Regions from separate parts of the Rahnella inusitata genome, predicted to be linked through region 4. Evidence: predicted binding sites of a transcription regulator. Region 4 holds the regulator's gene; each other region holds the start of a gene.
What was found. Region 4 encodes CRP, which controls carbon source genes, mostly activating them, when cyclic AMP is high. Its sites were predicted from a motif close to ATGTGANNNNNNTCACAT; they were not measured.
Positions count from the first base shown of each region.

Region 1 (3,524 bases), 620 kb from region 4:
ACCGGAAACCTTGCATAACGTGTTCTGGGCGATGTCCGATCGTGGCATTCCGCGCAGTTACCGCACGATGGAAGGTTTCGGCATCCACACATTTCGCTTCGTGAATGCCAAAGGAAAATCCACCTTTGTGCGTTTTCACTGGAAACCGCTGGCGGGCAAAGCCTCGCTGCTGTGGGATGAAGCTCAGAAACTGGCCGGGAAAGATGCGGATTTCCACCGTCGTGACCTGTGGGAATCTATCGAGGCTGGCGATTACCCGGAGTATGAACTGGGCGTTCAGTTGATCCCCGAAGAGGACGAATTCAAATTTGATTTCGATTTGCTCGACCCGACCAAACTGATTCCGGAAAAACTGGTGCCGGTGCAGCTCATCGGCAAGATGGTGCTTAACCGTAACCCGGATAACTACTTTGCGGAAACCGAGCAGGTCGCGTTCCATCCGGGGCACGTGGTGCCGGGCATCGATTTCACTAACGATCCATTGTTACAGGGCCGGCTTTTCTCCTACACCGATACGCAGATAAGCCGTCTGGGCGGGCCGAATTTCCACGAAATCCCGATTAACCGGCCGACCTGTCCGTACCATAACTTCCAGCGTGACGGTATGCACCGTCAGGATGTAGATACCAATCCGGCAAACTACGAGCCGAATTCTATCAACAACAACTGGCCGCGAGAAACGCCTCCAGCCGCATCGGGCGGCGGTTTCGAAAGTTATCCTGAGCGAATTGATGCGGCAAAAGTGCGCCAGCGCAGCGAGTCGTTTGCTGAGTTTTATGCGCAGCCGCGCCTGTTCTGGTTGAGCCAGACGCCAACCGAGCAGGATCACATTGCCGGGGCGTTCTCGTTTGAATTATCTAAAGTCGCCCGACCTTATATCCGCGAGCGCGTGGTGGATTTGCTGGCACGTGTCGATCAGTCGCTGGCGCAGAAGGTGGCGAAAAACGTCGGCGTGACGCTTTCAGCAGACACGCTGAAAATCAAACCCCCAAAACCGGTGAATGGTCTGGACAGCGATCCGTCGCTCAGCCTCTATGCCAGCGGCAAAGGGGTGATTAAAGGGCGTCAGGTTGCGCTGCTGCTGGGCGACGGCGTTCACGCGGCCGATGTTCTGGAAACCTTGCAGGCGCTTCAGGCTGCGGGCGTTCACCCTAAACTACTGGCCAGCCATTTGGGGACAGTGACCGCAGATGATGGTTCGACGTTACCGATTGACGCGACGTTTGCCGGTTCGCCGTCAATCACCGTTGACGCCGTGATAGTGCCGCACGGGCACATTGATGCATTGCTGATGAGCGGGGACGCACGTCATTTCGTTCTTGAAGCCTATAAACATCTGAAAGTTATTGGCCTGAGCGGTGACGCGCGCCGCTTTAAATCCCTGCTGGGGCTGAAGGATGACGTGAAAGAAGAGGGGATTATCGAAGGCGAAAAAGCTGAAGGTGCCCTGCTGAAGGCATTCCTGAAAGATTTGGCGAAGCACCGGATCTGGTCACGCAGCGCTGCAGCTGACGCCGTTCCCGCCTGATTTACAGTAAATATCTATGCAGGCAGAGTCTCTCACGGGGCGATGTCTGCTTTTTTATGTCCGCAATGGAGGCATCGCCGTATAAAATTTCCTCTTTAGCGGCATAATTTGTGATGTAAGTCACAAATTAAATGTATGCGTTATTCTTGTTGTTACATCATAGTGACGACCGTCACGAAATGACGTCACAATGTTCAGTACAGTTGCCGGGTGTTCCTCCTGCCAATAATTGACCTTACACACAGAGGAGTTTGTTATGTCTCAGCCTGAAGTTTTCCACCTTGGCCTGACCAAAAAAGATTTAAACGGCGCGACGCTGGCGATTGTTCCCGGCGACCCTGAGCGCGTGGAGAAGATTGCCAAACTGATGGAAAACCCGGTTCGCCTGGCTTCCCACCGCGAATTTACATCATGGCGCGCTGAGCTTGACGGCAAATCTGTGATCGTGTGCTCAACCGGTATCGGTGGCCCGTCAACGTCTATCGCAGTCGAGGAGCTGGCACAGCTCGGCATCCGCACTTTCCTGCGCGTGGGCACCACGGGTGCCATTCAGCCGCATATCAGCGTCGGCGACGTTCTGGTGACGACGGCGGCTGTGCGTCTTGACGGCGCCAGCCTGCACTTTGCACCGATGGAATTCCCGGCAGTGGCCGATTTCGCCTGTACTACAGCGCTGGTCGCTGCGGCAGAAGCCGTGGGCGCACAAACACATATCGGCGTAACTGCCTCTTCTGACACCTTCTATCCGGGTCAGGAACGTTATGATACTTACTCCGGCCGTGTTGTTCGTCGTTTCAAAGAATCGATGAAAGAGTGGCAGGAAATGGGCGTGATGAACTACGAAATGGAATCTGCCACTCTGCTGACCATGTGTGCAAGCCAGGGTCTGCGTGCAGGTATGGTTGCGGGTGTCATCGTGAACCGCACGCAGCAGGAAATTCCTAACGCGGAAACCATGAAAAAGACCGAAAGCCATGCGGTGAAGATTGTCGTCGAAGCCGCACGCCGCCTGATTTAATTTTTATAAAATCAAAACAACACATCACATTTATGGGCTGCCTCCGGCGGCCCATTTTTTTGCCCATTCCAAAGGATCTGTTAAGGTCAGGTTTGTAGTGAGTCTGGAATAATCCCTTTCATTACGCCTCCGACTCCATGAAAAAAGGAACTGCATTTTTGACTGTTAACGAGATTCTGGATTACACCACCACGTTTATTCGTGCACATCAGGTGTGGGCTGCGCCCATCGTTTTTGTCCTGGCTTTCGGTGAATCACTGGCCTTTCTTTCGCTGCTGCTTCCCGCGACCTTTATTTTGCTCGGACTTGGCGCGCTGATTGGCGAAACTGGTATCCCTTTCTGGCCCATCTGGGCGGCAGCGGCGGCCGGTGCGTTCCTGGGCGACTGGCTTTCGTACTGGGTCGGTTCCCATTATCAGGATCGTGTCGGCAACTTCTGGCCGTTCTCCCGTCATCCGCAAATGCTTGTACGTGGTCACGCTTTTTTTGATAAATGGGGCATGCCGGGCGCGTTTATTGGCCGCTTCTTTGGCCCGCTTCGTGCTGTCGTCCCGCTGGTCGCAGGTATCTGTGGTATGCCGCAAAAGTACTTCCAGATTGCCAATATCACTTCTGCGCTGATCTGGGCCTTCGGTATTCTGGCGCCCGGCGCTTTTGGCATTCAATGGCTCAGCCGCTGGTTTTGAATCCTGCTCTCTGTGAATGTCTGCCGCAAGGGGGAAATAGCAGAGAAATTCCTTTTTGGAAGACATCCCGCAAAGCCTTAATGCAACAGAAAATAGACTGGACATCCATACAGCCTGCTATTACCGTGACCGCAGATGACTTTAAGAAGGAAAACGCGTGGATATCAGTATTCTGACGGCCCTCGGCGCCGGATTAATCGGCTTATTAGTGGGCTGGCTGGTGGCCAGTTTACGCCAGCAGCAACAGCAGACTGAGTTCGAGACTCAGCGCCGTTTGCTTGAGCAATCTCTT
Region 1 covers NZ_CP065024.1:114,100-117,623, reverse strand. The annotation lists gene katE (catalase HPII) at 1-1,528, shown strand, start outside; gene udp (uridine phosphorylase) at 1,785-2,546, shown strand; gene I2123_RS00515 (DedA family protein) at 2,705-3,232, shown strand; gene rmuC (DNA recombination protein RmuC) at 3,390-3,524, shown strand, end outside.
Region 1: udp (uridine phosphorylase) is a predicted target of CRP. The motif match lies at 1,637-1,654, and genes of this name have one in related genera.

Region 2 (3,524 bases), 340 kb from region 4:
GTCTTACGCGCCATGAACCCGATGTGGGCGGTAAACTTCTTTATCGAACATAAATCCTTCTCCTTCCTGGCACTCGGCGCTGTCGTTCTGTCGATTACCGGTGTGGAAGCGTTGTATGCCGATATGGGGCACTTCGGGAAATTCCCGATCCGTCTGGCATGGTTCACGGTGGTATTGCCGTCTCTGGTGCTGAACTACTTCGGTCAGGGCGCGTTACTGCTGAAGAATCCTGAAGCGATCAAAAACCCCTTCTTCCTGCTGGCGCCTGACTGGGCGTTAATTCCGTTACTGGTATTAGCCACCTTAGCGACCATCATTGCCTCTCAGGCTGTGATTTCCGGCGTGTTCTCCCTGACGCGTCAGGCTGTGCGATTGGGCTATTTACCGCCGATGCGCATCATCCACACCTCGGAAATGGAAGCCGGTCAGATTTATATCCCGGCCATTAACTGGTTGCTGTATTTCGCAGTGGTGATTGTGATTGCCAGCTTTGAGCATTCCAGCAATCTGGCGGCGGCGTACGGTATTGCCGTGACCGGTACAATGGTGCTGACCAGCATTCTTTCCTGTACGGTGGCGCTGAAAAACTGGCACTGGAAACCGTTCCTGGTTGGCATTTTGCTGATCGGTCTGCTGTTTATGGATATTCCACTGTTTGCCGCAAACGCCACCAAGCTGTTCTCCGGCGGCTGGCTGCCGCTGACGCTCGGCCTGTGCATGTTTATCGTCATGACTACCTGGAAAAGCGAGCGTTTTCGTCTTATGCGCCGCATGAACGAACACGGGAATTCTCTGGAGGCAATGATCGCCTCGCTGGAGAAATCCCCGCCGGTTCGTGTTCCGGGAACGGCGGTGTATATGTCGCGAGCCATCAACGTCATTCCGTTTGCGTTGCTGCATAACCTCAAGCACAACAAGGTGCTGCATGAGCGCGTGGTTCTGCTGACGCTGCGAACGGAAGATGCGCCTTATGTGCACAACGTCCGGCGTGTCACTATCGAGCAGCTGTCGCCGACGTTCTGGCGTGTGGTGGCAAGTTACGGATTTAAAGAAACGCCGAACGTGGAAGAGATTTTCCACCGCTGTGGTCTGGAAGGTTTGCCGTGCCGGATGATGGAAACGTCGTTCTTCATGTCGCATGAATCGCTGATCCTGACCAAGCGGCCATGGTATCTCTACTTCCGGGGTAAGCTGTTCATGGCGCTCAGCCGTAACGCCTTGCGCGCACCGGACCAGTTTGAAATCCCGCCAAACCGCGTTATCGAACTGGGAACGCAGGTGGAAATATAATCCTGCCTTTTGCCGCTCACAGGGTACCTTCGGGTACCCTGTTTTGTTTGTGCCTTCTCCTTTCTGAAATGACTAACTCAAATTGCCTCCCTATTTCTGAATCATTCAGCGAAACGTTTCGACGCTGATCACAATTCCATCACATCTTCGTTGCCTTGTGCGGCCAGTTTCATAAACTCAGTGGTGAGCGAAACGTTTCGCTGTAGGAGTCAAAATGAAGAAGTCACCGCTATTAAATGCCGAAATCTCAACTGTTATTGCCCGGTTAGGTCATACCGATCAGCTGGTTATTGGCGATGCCGGACTTCCGGTGCCAGCAGCTTGCCAGCGCATCGATCTGGCGCTAACCCAGGGAGTTCCCACCTTTTTACAAGTCTTAGAGGTAGTGACACACGAGATGCAGGTTGAGCGGGCTATCCTCGCAGAGGAAATCCTCACCAAAAATCCTCAACTCCATGAAGCGTTACTCGCCCGATTGACACAACTCGAACAACACCAGGGAAACACCATTGCTTTGGATTACGTCAGTCATGAGGCATTCAAAGCGCAAACCGAAAAAAGTCGGGCTGTCATCCGCAGCGGGGAATGTTCGCCGTATGCGAATGTGATCCTGTGTGCCGGCGTAACCTTCTGAGGCCTTTATGCAACCTTTGCTGCAACTGACAGGGATTGATAAAGCCTTTCCCGGCGTGAAAGCACTTTCCGGCGCGGCGCTCAGCGTTTATCCGGGACGTGTCATGGCGCTGGTGGGTGAAAACGGCGCGGGTAAATCCACGATGATGAAAGTGCTGACCGGCATCTATCAGAAAGATGCCGGCTCAGTACATTTCCTCGGCAAGGAAACCGCGTTCAGTGGCCCGAAAGCTTCGCAGGAAGCGGGGATCGGTATCATCCATCAGGAACTTAACCTGATCCCTCAGCTGACTATTGCTGAAAACATTTTTCTTGGCCGTGAGTTTGTAAACGGTTTTGGCCGCATCAACTGGAAAAAGATGTATGCCGAAGCGGACAAACTCCTGGCCCGCCTGAATCTGCGATACAAAAGCGATCGCCTGGTCGGTGAATTATCGATTGGCGATCAGCAGATGGTCGAAATCGCCAAAGTGCTGAGTTTCGAATCCAAAGTCATCATTATGGATGAACCGACGGATGCGCTGACTGACACTGAAACCGCCTCTTTGTTTAACGTCATTCGCGAACTCAAAGCGGCTGGCTGCGGCGTGGTGTACATCTCCCACCGCATGAAAGAAATTTTTGAGATCTGCGATGACGTCACCGTATTCCGTGACGGGCAGTTTATCGCAGAGCGTCCGGTCAGCGAGCTGGAAGAAGACACGTTGATCGAAATGATGGTTGGCCGTCGTCTGGAAGAGCAATACCCACGCATTAACCACGCACGCGGCGCGCTGCGCTTGCAGGTTCGTGATGTCTGCGGGCCGGGCGTGGATAACGTCAGTTTTGAGTTGTACAGCGGCGAAATCCTCGGTGTCTCCGGGCTGATGGGGGCTGGCCGCACCGAGCTGATGAAAATCCTCTACGGCGCGTTGCCACGTAAAAGCGGCTACGTTTCGCTCGATGGCCGCGAAGTGGTTACTCACTCGCCGCAGGACGGTCTGGCGAACGGTATTGTTTATATCTCCGAAGATCGTAAACGCGATGGATTAGTGCTCGGGATGTCGGTGAAAGAAAACATGTCGCTGACCGCACTGCGTTATTTCAGCCACGGCGGCGGACGCCTCAAGCATGCGGATGAACAGCAGGCCGTCGGCGACTTCATTCGCCTCTTCAATATTAAAACGCCATCGATGATGCAGCCGATTGGTTTGCTCTCCGGTGGTAATCAGCAAAAAGTGGCGATTGCCCGCGGTTTGATGACGCGGCCAAAAGTCCTGATCCTCGACGAACCGACGCGCGGCGTTGACGTCGGTGCCAAAAAAGAAATTTACCAGCTTATTAACCAGTTCAAGCGCGAAGGGCTGAGCATCATTTTGGTTTCCTCAGAAATGCCGGAAGTGATCGGTATGAGCGACCGGGTTCTTGTGATGCATGAAGGTCATTTAAGCGGTGAATTCCCAATAGAACAGGCTACGCAAGAAGTGTTGATGGCAGCCGCTGTCGGCAAGCAATACCGCGTGACGCAGGAGTAATCAGATATGAGTTCTCAGACATTGTCAGCCAAAAAGCGCTGGATCAGTAAAGAGTGGTTGTTGGAGCAGAAGTCTCTGATTGCGCTG
Region 2 covers NZ_CP065024.1:395,425-398,948, reverse strand. The annotation lists gene kup (low affinity potassium transporter Kup) at 1-1,290, shown strand, start outside; gene rbsD (D-ribose pyranase) at 1,505-1,924, shown strand; gene rbsA (ribose ABC transporter ATP-binding protein RbsA) at 1,932-3,437, shown strand; gene rbsC (ribose ABC transporter permease) at 3,444-3,524, shown strand, end outside.
Region 2: rbsD (D-ribose pyranase) is a predicted target of CRP. The motif match lies at 1,407-1,424, and genes of this name have one in related genera.

Region 3 (3,524 bases), 1.1 Mb from region 4:
TCGGGGTATCGCAGTCAGTAAACAGTTCTGCGATAGCGCGCAGATACTGACCGATGGTTTCCTCGACGGACAAATCTGTTTTGCTCAATAAACATGAGCTCTTTTCGTAAAAGTTAGTCAGATAATGTTCAACGGCTGCGCGAAATAACCCTTCTTTGTTGCCAAATTCAGCATACAGCGTGGGAGCCTTGGCACCTGTGGCTTCGACCAAATCCGCTAATGACGTGGCCTCATAGCCGTGGCGCCAGAATAAATTCAAGGCCTTGCTCAGAGCAGTTCCACGGTCAAACTGTTTTGGGCGACCGCGACTTTTCCGGACCAAAGCCGTCTGTTCAGTGCTCATACACCCTCCTTCCATCACCATTGTGATTATGGTTGTTAAAACTTTTCGTTATAAATTTTCATGACAAAAATAACTTAACGATCATTATTAAAAATAGTTGCGCATAAGTCCAGCGGAGATTATCATTTAATTATCGAGCGATAAGAAAATCACTCAAACCCGCAAAGCTGCACAAGCTATAAGCGTTTTTACACGGTACAAACCCAGGACGTAACATCATGAGTAATCTTAAAATCCTTCTTGCAGTTCTGGCGTTAACCGCTGTCCCGGTTGCCAATGTTGCCGCACAGCAGGTTATCATGATGCCTTTACTGAGTCAGGAAGTGGCGATGGTCAATGTGACCGGGGACAGTAATTTCTGTAAACCCGGTACCTATGTGAGTAAAAAAGTCTCACAAGGCCGTATCCCGACGTCTCCGACTCAGCCGCCTGCACCTTCAACTTCTGGTCATCAGCCCGCTTCCATTTACTACTAAGGAAGACGGCTACCTGACGGAAGAATGTCAGCGCAGGGATCACGATAAGGCGGCTCTGGTCGCCTTATCTTTTAACGCCACACCCTCTTCTCTCTCTCCTTTAAGAAGATGCCCCAGTTTTAACATCCCCGCCAGTCAGAGCCAATCATTAACTTAGCGATCATTAATGATTCATTCAGCACAAAATTGGATAAGCGATGTTTTATTGGTTAGAGCGAATCATTTTAAAAACACAAAATTAACAGAACCAAAACAAACTCCTCATTTCATGTGACTCACGTCACAGCACAATAAGTTAACGCTCATTAAAAAAACATCTTGCACAAACCGTCGCCAACCTCTAACATTTACTTATCGAACGTTAACTAATAAAAAACGTTCACCCGAAAACTGAGGCTTCTGCATCAGACGCCCCAAACAAAAATGAACGACAGGAACAGACATCATGAAAACCATCGCAATGACCATCGCAGCACTGACACTCGCCACCGTTTCTTTCTCCACTCTGGCCGCGACTGAAGTTCAGTCCGCCCCGGCAGGTCAGCAAGTTGTCGGTACCATCAGTGCTTCTTCAAACGGCAGCCTGAGCACTTTGCAGTCAAAACTGAATGCTAAAGCAACAGAAGCCGGTGCAAGCTCATACCGCATCATTGGTGCTTCCGGTGAAAACCATCTTTACGGTACGGCTGAGCTGTACAAATAAGTATGAAGAACACGTTAGCGAAATGTTCCGCACAATTAGTTAACGATTAGTAAATAAATTAGTTGCACAGAATGTGATCCAGGTCTAAGATTTAATTATCGAACGTTAACAAATAACGTCGGACCTAAAAATCATCTGCTGATAAACAGAATTAAAAGGAAGAAATCATGAAAAACATCACTATGACATTCGCTGCAATCGCCCTTGCTACCGCATCATTCTCGACTCTGGCCGCGACTGAAGTTCAGTCCGCACCAGCCGGTCAGCAAGCCATCGGTGTGGTCAGCGCGACCTCCGGTAACAGCCTGACCAGCCTGCAGAACAAACTGAGTGCAAAAGCCAGTGAAGCCGGTGCAAGTTCTTACCGCATCATCGGTGCTTCCGGTGACAACCATCTGTACGGTACTGCTGAGCTGTACAAATAAGCAGGCAGGACGTAGCAACAAGGGTAAACAGCATTTAATTTATCAATTAATAAATTAAATGTTTGATCGGACAGAAGACAGCTTTGCACATTAAATGAACGTTGATGACAACGCCTGGCAAAGCTTCAAAACACGAATTGAGGAAATTATCATGAAAAATATCACTATGACTCTCGCCGCTCTTGCACTGGCAACCGCTTCATTCTCGACTCTGGCCGCGACAGAAGTTCAGTCCGCACCAGCCGGTCAGCAAGCGATTGGTGTCGTCAGCGCAACATCAGGTAACAGCCTGACCAGCCTGCAGAACAAACTGAGTGCAAAAGCCAGTGAAGCCGGTGCAAGTTCTTACCGCATTATTGGTGCTTCCGGTGACAACCATCTGTACGGTACTGCTGAGCTGTACAAATAAGTCCGGTTGGCAGTTTAAAGTAGTAAGCAGAAGAGGCGGCATTTGCCGCCTTTTTCGTGTCTGCTGTTTAGAAAAACATCGACAAACTCTCGCAACCTCTTCTGTTTATGCTACATTTTTGTCTTCTCTTTCTAAAAAAGCCCCTTTCCCAATGTAATGATCCTCATCACTGACAGTTTTCTTTCTCCCTGTTGCCTGTGTGCAATGCGGGGTTTCTGTTATTTAAGATGAGAATCTCTCTTCATGAACACGTTACTTATTGCGCTTTTACGCGCATTGCGAAGTCATCGCTGGCTGCGGCTGCTGGGCTGTGCGTTTATTTTGTCGTCTCTGGGAAATGGCCTGACGCAGGTGGTCGTTTTTGGTCAACTGTTACGCTGGAGCGCCTCACCAGCGACACTGACTCTGGCGTACATGCTGGCGATGCTCCCAGGTTTTCTGGGCAGTCTGTGGGGGGAAACCTTATGCCGGAAAATATCCCCAATGAAAATCCTTATCCTTACCGAAGTGCTCGGCCTGCTGGCGCTGGCCATGCCGCTGTACGGTCTTCTTTCGCATAACATTCCGGCATTACTGGCCGTGCAATCCGCAGAAGCGTTATTTAACGGAATGAGTTATCCCGCTCTGACGCTGATATTTAAACGCGGATTACGCCCTGACGAACTGCCCGCCGCCACCGCAATGGAAACGCTAATTTTTGCCTCACAGGTTTTGCTGGGTACCGGCGCAGGCGTTTTGCTGTTTGATGTCCTTTCCCCCCTGAGTTTGCTCGCAATAGATGCGCTGAGTTTTGCAACATCCGCCGGATTACTTTTATGCACTACCGCCGTTTTTAAAACTTTGCATCAGCCAGATGATGCTCAACCGGGGGACGAAAAACTGCGCTGGCAGAATTTATCGCCTTTGCAACGGCGCAGCATTCTGCTTTTACCGGCACTCGCCGCCGTAGGCTCTCCGGCAATGGCACTTTTACCGGCGCTGGCTCAGGAAATCCGACCCGACGCCGCGCCCGGTTTGGCACTGCCACTGCTCTTTGCACGCAGTCTCGGACAACTTTGCGGCCCGCTAATGCTCAGCGCTGACAAGCTCCGGCATTATTCTGGGAGTAACTGGCGATTGTTGTTATGTCTTGGTATTTTTCTCGGATGCTACTTTCTGTTACCCCTGT
Region 3 covers NZ_CP065024.1:1,872,292-1,875,815, reverse strand. The annotation lists gene I2123_RS08750 (TetR/AcrR family transcriptional regulator) at 1-343, opposite strand, end outside; gene I2123_RS08745 (hypothetical protein) at 562-819, shown strand; gene bhsA (multiple stress resistance protein BhsA) at 1,265-1,522, shown strand; gene bhsA (multiple stress resistance protein BhsA) at 1,690-1,947, shown strand; gene bhsA (multiple stress resistance protein BhsA) at 2,099-2,356, shown strand; gene I2123_RS08725 (MFS transporter) at 2,600-3,524, shown strand, end outside.
Region 3: bhsA (multiple stress resistance protein BhsA) is a predicted target of CRP. The motif match lies at 1,594-1,611, and genes of this name have one in related genera.

Region 4 (3,524 bases):
ATCCCTTTTTGTTATCACCGTGTCAGAGGTTCTCACTGTCGGGCGAAAGATAAAATGCGACATGCGTCACGTAATCAACTGAATAACAACGCATTATTTATAACAAGACTGACGCTATCAGCTTTACAGACACGCCATAAGATGCAATTTTTAGGCAGGTGATGCTTTTTACTGATAGGGCGTTTTGAATGATTAACGAGAGGACGTCATGCGCTATTTACCGAAACTTCAGCAACTGAAGGTTTTCCAGCAGGTTATCCGCAGCGGCAGTATTCGCGGCGCGGCGCGGGCGATGAATCAGTCGCAGCCAGCGGTCAGCAGAACGCTGCGCGAGCTGGAGCAAACGCTCGATACGCAGCTTATCGTGCGCGGCAATCAGGGGATGGCGCTGACCGAAACTGGCCGCGCTTTCGCCCAGCGGATGCAGTTCATCCTCGAAGAACTGGAGCGCGCCGCTGAAGAAATCCAGCAGATTAATCAGTATTCGCAAGGCTCGGTGGCGATCGGGTTTTCGTCGCTGCTGGCGCTGACGGTATTTCCGGCGCTGAACGGGGAATTCAAAACCCAGTTTCCGCAGTCAAAGTTGTTGATCAAAGAAGGTCAGCTGTCGGTGCTGCTGCCCGCGCTGCGCGAAGGAAAACTGGATTTCGCCATCGGTACCGCCGGACCGGGATTTCCGCTGGAGGATCAGGTGCGTGAACCGCTGTTCACCGCCCCGTTCGGAATTATCGCCAGACGCGGGCATCCGCTGGCCAACGCCACACGGCTCGAAGAATTACAGGATGCGCGCTGGGTGTTGCCGGAAACGGATATGGGGTACTACCAGCAGCTACAACTGGCGGACGGGTTTTATCAGGCGGGAAGTGAAACACCGGTGCGCACCGACTCGGTGGTGTGCGGGCTGAATATGGTGTTGCAGTCGGACTATCTGACCATCGTGGCGCGGGCGATGCGTGCGCCGTTCGGTTTGCAGGAGCAACTGTGTCTGCTCAATATCGACACCCTGCCACAGGCAGAATATTGCGTGCTCTATTCGCAAAAATCGCCGCTGACGTTTGCCGCGCGGCGATTTTTGGATTTACTGCGCAATCAGTGCCAGTCATATGACTGGACATGACTTATTCCGCTTCGATCACTTCAAAACTATGGGTAATCGTGGCCGCTTTGCCGAGCATCAGAGAAACAGAACAATATTTCTCGGCGGAGAGGCTGACGGCGCGCTCTACAATCTTATCGGTCAACGCTTTGCCGGTGACGATAAAATGCAGATTGATGTGCGTGAACAGACGCGGCGCTTCTTCGCGACGTTCTGACGTCAGTTTTACTTCACAATCGCGAACATCGTTACGGCCTTTTTGCAAAATCGACACCACGTCGATCGCGCTGCAGCCACCCGCTGACATCAGCAGCATTTCCATCGGGCTCGGGGCTTTATCGCCTGCATTGCCGTCCATCAAAACCTGATGCCCTGACGCTGATTCACCTAAAAACGTCAGACCTTCCACCCATTTTACGCGTGCGTGCATTTGCTTATCTCCCGGCGCTCTTAAGAATCAAATTTTCACCCCAGACTACCCTTTCACCTAAAAACTGGCAACGTAACCCGATCGCCATCATGCTGAAGCGAGACAACACAAGACAGCATTGCAAACCTGTGTTACAAACAAAGCCGAAACATACTTTCCAGCAAATTGCGGTGACGGTTTTCGCGGTTTAAGAACAGAACCCAAGGTGATAACGGCAATATACAGCCGGTTTCACTCCGACATCCGCTTGCAGCATTTCTGGAGAGCTATATGCTGAAAGGGCGCATTAATATTCAGACGCCGTACAGGGAACTCTGAGCCCTGTAATTTGGGCAGCGATAATAACAGAGGATAATAGCAAATGGTTCTCGGCAAGCCACAAACAGACCCGACTCTTGAATGGTTCCTGTCTCACTGTCATATACATAAGTATCCTTCTAAAAGTACGCTGATTCACCAAGGTGAAAAAGCCGAAACGCTTTACTACATCGTGAAAGGGTCGGTTGCCGTCCTGATTAAAGATGAAGAAGGCAAAGAGATGATACTTTCCTACCTTAACCAAGGTGACTTCATCGGCGAGCTGGGACTCTTCGAAGAAGGTCAGGAACGCAGTGCCTGGGTACGTGCTAAAACTGCCTGTGAAGTGGCTGAAATTTCTTATAAAAAATTCCGCCAGCTGATTCAGGTTAACCCGGACATTCTGATGCGCCTCTCCGCGCAGATGGCAAACCGTCTGCAAATGACGTCTGAGAAAGTCGGTAACCTTGCTTTCCTCGACGTAACGGGCCGTATCGCTCAAACCTTGCTGAATCTGGCCAAACAGCCAGATGCAATGACCCACCCGGACGGGATGCAGATTAAAATCACCCGCCAGGAAATCGGTCAGATCGTCGGTTGCTCTCGTGAAACCGTCGGCCGCATTCTTAAAATGCTGGAAGATCAGAGCCTGATCTCCGCACACGGTAAAACGATTGTCGTCTACGGCACACGTTAATCCCTCAAAAATTGGCGCGGCAGCTTACTGTCGCGCCTTTTTTATGGGCTAAGCTTCCGCTATGACGCTGTGGAGAAGGCTGTTTTATCACCCCGAAGTGAATTACGCACTGCGCCAGACGCTGGTGTTATGTTTGCCGGTCGGCCTGTGCTGGCTGTTCGGGAATCTGCAAATGGGCTTGCTGTTCTCCCTCTGCCCTGCCTGCTGTAACGTCGCCGGTCTTGATACGCCGCACAAACGCTTCTTCAAACGTCTCTTCATTGGTGGTTCGCTGTTTGCGATCAGCAGTATCTTGCTGCAACTGATGATGGAAAACTGGCACATCCCGCTGCCGCTCATCATGCTCTCGCTGGCTTTGCTGCTCGGCGTCACCGGTGAAATCAGCCCGCTGCATGCGCGACTGTTGCCCGGCGCACTGGTGGCGACCATCTTTACCCTGAGCATGGTCGGCGTCAGGCCGATGTGGCAGGCTCCCGCGCTGTTCGCTGCAGGCACTGCCTGGTATGGCCTGTTCAACTGGGCGTGGTTTCGCATCTCCAAAGAGCAGCCGATGCGCGAAACTCTCAGCCAGCTCTATCTGCAACTGGCTGATTATTTCGAAGCCAAATACAGCCTGCTGACGCAGCATATCGATCCGGAAACCGCCTTACCGCCGCTGCTTAAGCGTCAGCAGCAGGTCATCGATCTTATTGCCCTGCTCTATCAGCAGTTGCACATGCTGCCGCAGCACGGCCATCATCATCACCACAAGCGACTGTTCCAGCGTTTTCAGGTGGCGCTGGATTTGCAGGAGCACATCACGGTCAGTCTGCATCAGCCGGAAGAAGTACAAAAACTGGTGGAAGAAAGCCATGCCGAAGCGGTGATCCGCCGCAATGCGCAGGTGATTTCCGCCCGGCTGCGCGTCATTGCCGACGACATTCTTTATCACCGGCTGTCCGCGCGTTTCACGATGGCCAACGAATTGGCGGCGCTGGAAAAAATCGCCGCACGCAATCCGGAAA
Region 4 covers NZ_CP065024.1:731,272-734,795, reverse strand. The annotation lists gene I2123_RS03305 (LysR substrate-binding domain-containing protein) at 209-1,117, shown strand; gene I2123_RS03300 (OsmC family protein) at 1,119-1,526, opposite strand; gene crp (cAMP-activated global transcriptional regulator CRP) at 1,888-2,520, shown strand; gene I2123_RS03290 (YccS/YhfK family putative transporter) at 2,588-3,524, shown strand, end outside.